DNA from 2 places in the Clostridium celatum genome. Region 1 is predicted to be linked to the other one. Evidence: predicted binding sites of a transcription regulator. Region 1 holds the regulator's gene; the other holds the start of a gene.

Region 1 (5,418 bases):
ACTCTTTAATTGCTGATGCAATTGTTTTTGAAGTTGCTAATGTATCAGCTCCTCCAAATGCTCTATCTGTTAAAAGAATAGCTTCATCAGCTCCCATACATAAAGCTTCTCTTAATGCATTTTTAGCTTGTGGAGGTCCCATGCTAATTACAGTCACGTGCGCTCCATGATTTTCTTTTAATTGTAATGCAGCTTCTAAAGCATGCTTATCTTCTGGATTTATTATTGAAGGAACACCATCTCTTATAAGAGTCCCTGTTTTTGGATCTATCTTTACAGCTGTTGTATCTGGTACTTGTTTTACACAAACTACTATCTTCATTATTAATGCCTCCCTATTATCTTAATGCAGCGCCTGCAATAACCATCTTTTGAACTTCTGAAGTTCCTTCATAGATTTCAGTTATCTTAGCATCTCTCATCATTCTTTCAACTGGATATTCCTTAGTATATCCATATCCGCCATGTATTTGAACAGCCTTAGTTGTTACATCCATAGCAACTTCAGCAGCAAATAATTTTGCCTTAGCCGCATCTACTGAATATGGAAGCTTATTTTGTTTAAGCCATGCAGCTTTGTAAACTAATAATTTAGCTGCTTCAATTTTTGTTTCCATTTCAGCAATCATCCATTGTAATCCTTGGAATGCTGATAATGATCTACCGAATTGCTTTCTTTCCTTCATATATTTAACAGCTTCTTCATAAGCTCCTTCTGCAATACCTAATGCTTGAGCAGCTATACCAATTCTTCCTCCATCAAGAGTTTTCATTGCTATACCAAATCCTTTACCTTCTTTACCTATTAAGTTTTCTTTTGGTACTACACAGTTTTCAAATATAAGTTCAGTAGTAGAAGATGCTCTAATTCCTAGCTTGTCTTCTTTCTTTCCAATTGAGAATCCTGGGAAGTCTTTTTCAACTATGAAAGCAGATATCCCTCTAGTTCCTTGTTTTTTATCAGTCATAGCAAATACTATGAAAGTATCTGCAACTCCACCATTTGTTATGAATATTTTAGAACCATTTAATATATAGTTATCGCCTTCTAAAACAGCTGTTGTTTGTTGTCCTGCAGCATCTGTACCTGCACCTGGTTCTGTTAAACCAAAAGCACCTATCTTTTCACCTTTTGCAAGTGGTACTAAATATTTCTCCTTTTGAGCCGGAGTTCCATTTTCATATATTAATGAAGCACAAAGTGAAGTATGAGCTGAAACTATAACTCCATGTGTTCCACAAACTTTTGATAATTCTTCAACAGTGATAATATATGATAATACATCTCCGCCAGCGCCACCTAATTCCTTAGGAAATGGTATACCCATCATGCCTAGCTTAGCCATTTTTTCTACATTTTCCATTGGAAATCTTTCTGTTTCATCAATTTCAGCAGCTATTGGTTTTACTTCATTAACTGCAAATTCTCTAACCATTTGTCTTACTAACTCTTGTTCTCTAGTTAATCCAAAATTCATTGCTTTTTTACCTCCCTGCAATACCCTTATTGTGTAAATATATATACACAACTTACTTATATATTTGAATAAATCAGTAGTCTTTAGCTTGTACTTAGTAGTTTAAGATGAAATATCCAAACCCTTAACCCTAACCTCTAACTGCTAATTATTAATCCCTAATTATTTTTAAAGTTCTTTGCTCTTCTTTCTAAGAAAGCTGTCATTCCTTCAACTTGATCTTCTGAGTCAAAGCATTTACCAAAGTCTTCTGCCTCAATCTCTATAGCTTTATCCATATCTACCTGCATTCCTCTATTAATTGCATCTTTACAAAGCTTTACTGCAATTGGAGCATTAGCATTTATAGCTGCTGCCATTTTCTTAGCTTCATCCATTAAATTTTCTAACGGAACAACCTTATTAACTAATCCAATTCTTAAAGCTTCTTCAGCATTAATCATTGCACAAGTATAAATTAATTCTTTAGCTTTACCTAGTCCAACTATTCTTGGTAATCTTTGGGTTCCTCCAAATCCTGGAGTAATTCCAAGCCCTGCTTCCGGTTGAGCAAATTTTGCCTTTTCTGATGCAATTCTTATATCACATGCCATAGCAAGTTCACAACCTCCACCTAATGCAAATCCTGAAATTGCAGCTATTACAGGTTTATTTAAAGTTTCTAATCTTCTAAATACTTTATTACCTAAAAGTCCAAACTCTTCTCCACCCTTAGAATCTAAATCTTTCATCTCAGCAATATCAGCCCCTGCAACAAAAGACTTTTCTCCTGCTCCTGTAAGTATCACACAATAAATATCGTTATCATTTTCTATATTAGTAATAGCAACATCTAAATCCTTTAAAGTGTCAGAGTTTAAAGCATTTAATGCTTTTGGTCTATTTATTGTTATAATTGCTAAATTCCCCTCTTTTTCAAGAGTTACATTTTTTAACTCTTCTTCTAAGATTACATTTTTAATTTCCATGATTCTTCCTCCCTTTTATACCCAAATTCATTTATACCCTATAATTCTTTGTTAATTATGTAACAAATAAATCAAAAAAAATAACTCATAATCTCATCTTTGGTTAGAAGATTCTGAATAATCTTAACCTACTTATAATTATAATAGCTAAATTTAGCATTTGCAATTAATATTTTCTTTTTTAGTATATTAATTCTTTATTTTCAATTTTTTTCTTGGAATACGTTTACTATTATCTCTTTTTTCCCTTTATTTTCTTTTGTATAATAAATAACAATTTAAATATTAAATTACACATTAAAAACGTATAATAGACTTAAATTTTAATAATAAAAAAAATAGCATACATCTTAAATCATGTATGCTATCATTTTACTTTTCATCTTTATTCATTAAATATACCAAAGTTAATAAACTTTCTGAAAGGTGTACATTCTCCACAGTAACATCACTTGGTACTGATAAATCTACAGGTGCAAAATTCCATATAGCTTTTACTCCACCCTTAACTAATATATCACTAACTTTTTGAGCATTTATTCTTGGAACACAAATTACTCCAATATCTATAGTATTACTTTCTAAATACTGTGCTAATGTATCAATATCGTTTATTTCTACATCTCTAATTTTCATTCCTACAAGCTTAGGATTTGCATCAAATATAGCCTCTATTGATAATCCATCATCAGAAAATCTTCCATAGTTTGCAATTGCTTGCCCTAAGTTACCTGCTCCAACTATTACTCCTTTATAATCCTTATCTAATCCTAAAATTAAACTAATTTGTTTATATAATTCTTTTACATTGTACCCATAACCTTGTTGACCAAAATCTCCAAAATTATTTAAATCCTGTCTTATTTGAGATGCAGTAAATCCTATTTTTTCTCCCAATTCTTTGGAAGAAATTCTATCTACTTCATTTCTCATCAACTCTTTCAAATATCTATGGTATTTTGGTAATCTTTTAATTACTGCCATAGAAACATTTTTTTTCTTCTCCATAGTATATGAATCTCCTTATTCTTTTAAAAATTCTCTATTTTACCAACCTAACACTTTGATAATATAATAACATACTTTTTATTTTAATTCTATATTTACAAATATGATTTAAAATTTTTAAATACTTATATAATTTAAATTAAAACTCATTTTTAATTTAAATTTAATTTTATTAACTTTTAACTTAAAAATATTTTATTTCAATTTATATATTTTTTCAATGCTTACTTTCATCTCAAACTTATTTTTGCCTAAAAATAGAGACTTATGTATAACGTAGCAGATCCGTTATACATAAGTCTCATTTAAATGCAAAGTTAGATTCTACAATCTAACTTTATACAAGAGTCAAAGCTGATCTTGTATGCTACACCCTTATGCCTTAAAAATGTTCTCGACTTAAATTATTATAATTAACATAATATATTTTGTCAATATTTATCGAATGATTCTCATTGAATTTAATACTGCTATTAAGGTTACTCCAACATCTGCAAATACAGCTGCCCACATGTTTGTTAAACCTAAAACAACTAATATCATTACTGCAATCTTAACCCCTAGTGAAAAAATTATATTTTGCCATAATATTTTACTTGTTCTTTTTGAAACTTGTATAGAATCAACTAATGAATAAATATTATCTTGCATTAATACAACATCAGCAGCCTCAATTGCTGCATCTGAACCAACGCCACCCATAGCAACTCCAATGTCAGCTCTCGCTAATACTGGTGCATCGTTTATTCCATCACCAACAAATACTACTTTTCCTTTTGTATCACTTCTATTTAATAACTCTTCAACTTTCCCAACCTTATCTCCAGGTAATAACTCTGAATATACTTCATCTATTCCTATATTCTTAGCTACCTCTTCTGCAACTAATTTATTATCTCCAGTAAGCATTACTGTCTTTTTAATCCCTGCTGATTTTAATGACTTTAAAGCTTCTTTTACATTTTCTTTTATCTCATCAGATATAACTATATTCCCTTTATATAATCCATTAATAGCAACATGTACTATAGTTCCAATGGATTTTTTTTCTTCATAGTTTATATTATAAGATTTCATTAGCTTACTATTTCCAATTAGTACGTTATTATCCCTTATACTAGCTTCTATACCATATCCGGAAATTTCTTTATAATTCTTTATCTCTTCTTTATTTATATCTTTTCCATAAGCTTGTATTATTGATTTTGCAATAGGATGATTAGAGTGACTTTCTCCAATTGCAGTAATCTCTAAAAGCTCACTTTCACTTATATTTTCTGTATTTATTTCAGTTACTTTAAACACACCTTTTGTTAAAGTTCCGGTTTTATCAAAAACCACTACTTCACTTTCTTTAAGTGCTTCTAGATAATTTCCTCCTTTAACTAGTATACCTTTTTTAGATGCAGCCCCTATTCCAGAGAAAAATCCTAAAGGAATTGATACCACTAAAGCACATGGACAGGATACTACTAATATGGATAATGCTTTATAAATCCATTCTGAAAATGTAGCATCTTTTAGTATTAATGGTGGTATTATTGCTACAACTATAGCTACTATAACTACTATTGGAGTATATACCTTTGCAAATTTTGTTATAAACTTTTCTGTTGGTGCTTTTTTATTTGAAGCATTCTCAACTAATTCTAATATTCTTGCTACGGTTGATTCACCATATTCTTTATTTACCTTAACCTTTAATACTCCATTGGTATTTATAGCTCCAGATAATATTTCATTTCCTTCTTTAATTTCTCTTGGAACTGATTCACCTGTTAATGCAGCTGTATCTATAAAGCTTGTTCCTTCAATTACTACACCATCTAGAGGTATTCTTTCACCTGGCTTAACAATTATAATTTCATCGATATAAACATCCTCTGGTGAAACCTTTATTTCTTTATTATCTCTTAATACATTTGCATAATCTGCCCTTATATTCATAAGAGATGAAATTGATT
Region 2 (5,418 bases), on a different contig from region 1:
GTATATACTATTTATTATTTCTTTATCTCTAAATAAGTGTTCGTTCTTTTTTAATTCTCTTATATAGCAAATATCATTTAATCTACTAAGTGTTTCATTATTAACCTTATCGAATAACCCTAATTCTTTAAATATATTAATAGTATCTTTACTCAAAATCATATCTCCTATGTTTTTATTTTATCTTACTTTAGTATATCATATATTTATTATAAATTTACTACCTTTATATGTAAGTTTATTCTTAGGTTAATATAAAAAAGATCTCGGTATTTCTACCAAGACCTTTTTTTAATCAAGTTAATACTAATTATCTATGCTAAATGTATATTACTTGTTTTTCTTTTCTTTTTTAGTTGTAGCTGCTTCAGCTTTAGCTTCTGCTTTAGCATCTCTTCCATAGTAGCTAGTGATATACATTTCTTTTAATTCTTTCATTAATGGATATCTTGGGTTAGCTCCTGTACATTGGTCATCAAATGCTTGCTCAACCATTTCATCTATTGTTTCGAAGAACTTAACTTCACTTACACCAGCATCTTTTATTGTTTTTGGCATATTAACTTTAGCTTGTAATTCTTCTATAGCTTTAATTAATAATTCAACTTTTTCAGCATTAGTGTTTCCACCTAATCCTAGGTAATCAGCTATCTTAGCATATCTGTAAGATGCATTTGGATATTTGTATTGTGCAAATGCTGCTTGTTTAGTTGGTGCTTCTTCAGCATTGAATCTTATAACTTCATTCATAACTAATGAGTTAGCCATACCGTGTGGTAAGTGGTGGAATGCACCTAGCTTATGAGCCATTGAGTGGTTAATTCCTAAGAATGCATTACTGAATGCCATACCTGCCATACAAGATGCATGAGCCATTTTTTCTCTTGCTTTAATATTAGTTGTACCTTCATTATAAGCATCTGGTAAGTATTTGAATACTAATCTAATTGCTTCTAAAGCTAATCCGTTAGTATATTCTGAAGCCATTATTGAAACGTAAGCTTCAATTGAGTGAACTAATACGTCGATACCAGCACAAGCTGTTAATCCCTTAGGAGAAGTCATCATTAATTCTGCATCAACGATAGCCATATCTGGAGTTAGTTCATAGTCAGCTAATGGATATTTAACTCCTGTTTGTTCATCAGTAATAACTGCGAATGGAGTAACTTCTGATCCAGTACCAGCTGAAGTTGCTATTGATACCATCATAGCTTTTTGACCCATAGTTGGGAATCTGTATATTCTCTTTCTAATATCCATGAATGTCATAGCTAAATCGTGGAAGTTAACTTCTGGATGTTCGTACATAACCCACATAATTTTAGCAGCATCCATAGCTGATCCTCCACCAAGTGAAATTATAACGTCTGGTTGGAATGATGTCATTTCTGCAGCACCAGCTTTAGCACATCTTAATGTTGGGTCTGGTTCAACATCTGAGAATATTTTGTATTGGATTCCGTTCTTTTCTAAAACTTCAGTAACTTTATTAGTGTATCCCATTTCGAATAACACTTTATCTGTTACGATGAATGCTTTCTTTTTACCCATTTCAGCTAATTCTTCTAAAGCTACTGGTAAACATCCGTATTTGAAGTAAGTTTTTTCTGGAACTCTAAACCAAAGCATATTTTCTCTCCTTTCAGCGATGCTCTTAACGTTAATTAAGTGCTTAGGACCAACGTTTTCTGAAACTGAGTTTCCTCCCCATGATCCACAACCTAATGTTAATGATGGTGCTAATTTGAAGTTGAATAAATCTCCGATTGCCCCTTGAGCTGCTGGCATATTTATTAATGTTCTAGCTGTTTTCATTCTTTCTCCGAATGCTAACACTCTGTCTCTATTCTTAACTTGATCAGTGTAAAGTATTGAAGTATGTCCCATACCACCTAATTCGATTAATCTATCAGCCTTATCTAAAGCTTCTTCGAATGATTTAGCTTTGTACATAGCTAAAACTGGAGATAATTTTTCGTGTGAGAATGGTTCTTCTAATTCAACTGAAGTAACTTCCCCAACTAAAACCTTAGCTGATTCTGGAACGTTAACTCCTGCCATCTTAGCTATCTTGTAAGCAGATTGACCAACCATGTCAGCATTTAATCCACCTTTTTCATTTAAGATAACTTTTCTTACTTTATCTACTTCTTCACCTTTAAGGATGTATGCTCCTCTAGCATCTAATTCTTTCTTAACTTCATCATATACTTGTTCTAAAACAACGATTGATTGTTCTGATGCACAAATAACCCCATTATCAAATGTTTTAGAAAGTAATATTGAGTTTACAGCCATTTTAATGTGAGCTGTTTCATCAATGATTGCTGGAGTATTACCTGCTCCAACCCCTAAAGCTGGTCTTCCTGATGAATAAGCAGCCTTAACCATTGCTGGACCACCTGTAGCTAGGATTATATCTGATTCTCTCATAACATTTTGTGATAATTCAACTGAAGGTTCATCAATCCATCCGATTATTCCTTCTGGAGCTCCTGCTTTAACTGCAGCTTCTAAAACTATTTTAGCAGCTTCTATTGTAGCATTCTTAGCTCTTGGGTGTGGAGATATTATGATAGAATTTCTAGTCTTTAAAGCTATTAAACACTTGAATATTGCTGTTGATGTTGGGTTTGTTGTTGGAACTATAGCAGAGATAACTCCAATTGGTTCTGCTACTTTTGTAATTCCGTGAGTCTTATCTTCTTCTAAAACTCCACAAGTTTTCATGTTCTTATATTGGTTATATATATATTCAGCAGCAAAGTTATTCTTTATAACCTTGTCTTCAACTATTCCCATTCCAGTTTCTTCAACAGCCATTTTAGCTAACTTAATTCTGTTGTGGTTAGCTGCTAAAGCTGCTTGTCTAAATATTTCGTCTACTTGTTCTTGAGTATAAGTAGCGAATTTTGCTTGTGCTTCTCTTAATTGTTTAATTCTTGCTGTTAATTCTTGAGCGTTTGTAACTTTCATTATTACATCCTCCTAATAATCAATAATTTATGTTAATTTGAATTGATATCTATTATTTTTATTAGACATTGTTAAATTTATGTTTTGATTGTTATTTTTTTAACCTGTCCACAAACTTATTGTACTTGATTGTTTATTTTTTGTCAAACTTTTTTTGAAAATATTTTTATTTATATTTTTTAGCATATTTCAAGCTCATATCAAAGCCTTTATTTTAAGCCAATGATAACATTTTCATCAATTATGTTTATTTTTAGACACTTTTTATATTTTTTTCTTTACTTTTTTGCACATTTATTTTAAATAACTTTAATTTTGAAAACTTTCTTTACATATCTTTTTTGTTATTATTATAACAATTCAAATGTAACTTTATTGTTTACTTTATTAATATTTCTCTATTCTCAGGGTTTTATTCTAAAAATAAAAAGAGAAATTTCTAAGGTGAAATTTCTCTTTTTATTGCATAGTATCTACTTTACGCTAATGATGTTAAAAGACTTCTATCACTAATCTCATCCATTAAATTCGCTCTTCCAAATAACTCCGTCAACTTTTCTGTAGTTAAATTACTCTTCTCATTTCCGTCTACATCTATTATAATCTTACCTTCATGCATCATTATAAGTCTATTTCCACATTCTAATGCTTGTTTCATATTATGAGTAACCATTAATGTAGTAATTTCTTTTTCTTCTACTATTCTTTTAGTTATCTCCATTATTTTATTTGATGTTTTAGGGTCTAATGCAGCTGTATGTTCATCTAGTAATAATAGTTTTGGTTCTGACATTACAGCCATAACTAAAGTCAAAGCTTGTCTTTGCCCTCCTGAAAGCAGATTCACCTTATTATATAATTTATTTTCAAGTCCTAAATCAAGGCTTACTAACAATTCCTTATAATAAGCAATTCTTTTTTTATTAATTCCAAAGGTTAGTCCATATTTATGACCTTTATTATCTGCTAATGCCAAATTTTCTAATATCGTCATATTAGGAGAAACTCCCATGGTTGGATTTTGATAAACTCTTCCTATATCTTTTGCTCTTACATACTCCTCTTTAAAAGAAATATCTTTTCCATCTAATATAATCTTGCCCAAATCTACTTTTATATTTCCACTTACTAAATTTAATAGTGTTGATTTACCTGCTCCATTAGATCCTATTATTGTTATAAAATCACCTTTTTTAATTTCAATATTAAAATTTTCAAAAACTTTATTTTCATTGATGGTGTTAGGATTGAATACTTTGTATAGCCCCTGAATTTTTAACATCTTCATCACCACCTTTTCCAACTACTTCTTTGATTTTATTTTTCTTACGCTTTATCTTAAAAATATCATTATTAGATGCTAATGCGATAACTACTATTATAGCTGTCATTAACTTCAAATCATTTGGATTTAATCTCATCCACAACGCTATAGCAACTACCAATTTATAAATTATAGCTCCTAATATAGATAAGGTTGTTGCTTTAACAAATGAAATCTTACCAAAAATAGATACTCCTATTATTACAGCAGCAAGTCCCATAACAACTGTTCCTTGTCCCATAATTACATCTGCAAAACCTTGATGCTGTGCAGTAAGTGCTCCTGCTAATGCTACTAATCCATTACTTATCATAAGTCCCATAACCTTAATAATATTTTTATTTATTCCAAGTGCTGACACTACTTGCTCGTTATCACCAACTGCTACTAATAAAAACCCAGCTTTTGTTTTTAAAAATAAATCTAATAATGCCTTAACTACAATTACTATAGCTAATATTATAAATATAGAATTAATAGAAGTATTTTTAAATATATGATTTGTACTAAAAAGTGGAGTATTTGCCTTGCCCATTATTCTTAAATTAATTGAATATAATCCTATCATTACAAGTATTCCAGACATTAAATTACTTATTTTTAGCTTTACATGAAGAAATCCTGTAATAGAACCTGCTATAGCTCCACCTATAGTTGCTACTAATATTGTAATCCAAGGATTTACCCCCTTAACTAAAAGTGCCGCTGAAATTGCTGCACCTAAAGGGAAAGTTCCATCAACTGAAAGATCTGGAAAATCTAAAATCTTATATGTTATATAAACTCCTATAGCTACTAACGCAAATAATAACCCTTGCTCTATAGCATTTATAATAATCTCCACTAATTAACCCCTCCAGTAACCTTATTAGCTTTTTCTAATGTATCCTCTGGAATAGTTATATTTAATTTTTCTGCTACAGCAGTATTAATTGTTATATCCATATCAGCCATTGTAGTTATGGCTATATCACTTGGATTAGTTCCTTGTAAAACTTCTGCAGCTTTGTATCCTGCTTCCTTACCCAATTTAAAATAATCAATTCCTATTGAGCATAATCCTCCCTTTGAAACTCCAGCTTCTTCTGCACATAATATTGGTATATTTTTATTTA

The links. Region 1 encodes Rex, which represses fermentation and respiration genes when NADH is low (regulators of the CRP and FNR family bind a similar motif). Its sites were predicted from a motif close to ATTGTTAANNNNTTAACAAT; they were not measured.
Region 2: adhE (bifunctional acetaldehyde-CoA/alcohol dehydrogenase) is a predicted target of Rex. The motif match lies at 3,108-3,127, and genes of this name have one in related genera.

The regions. Positions count from the first base shown of each region.
Region 1 covers NZ_JAJKGM010000010.1:77,427-82,844, reverse strand. Annotated here, with positions in the region: gene LPC13_RS06625 (electron transfer flavoprotein subunit beta/FixA family protein) at 1-322, opposite strand, end outside; gene LPC13_RS06620 (acyl-CoA dehydrogenase) at 339-1,478, opposite strand; gene LPC13_RS06615 (short-chain-enoyl-CoA hydratase) at 1,637-2,446, opposite strand; gene LPC13_RS06610 (redox-sensing transcriptional repressor Rex) at 2,819-3,454, opposite strand; gene LPC13_RS06605 (heavy metal translocating P-type ATPase) at 3,893-5,418, opposite strand, start outside.
Region 2 covers NZ_JAJKGM010000025.1:15,754-21,171, forward strand. Annotated here, with positions in the region: gene LPC13_RS10980 (Crp/Fnr family transcriptional regulator) at 1-162, opposite strand, end outside; gene adhE (bifunctional acetaldehyde-CoA/alcohol dehydrogenase) at 331-2,979, opposite strand; gene LPC13_RS10990 (ABC transporter ATP-binding protein) at 3,458-4,261, opposite strand; gene LPC13_RS10995 (ABC transporter permease) at 4,221-5,147, opposite strand; gene LPC13_RS11000 (ABC transporter substrate-binding protein) at 5,147-5,418, opposite strand, start outside.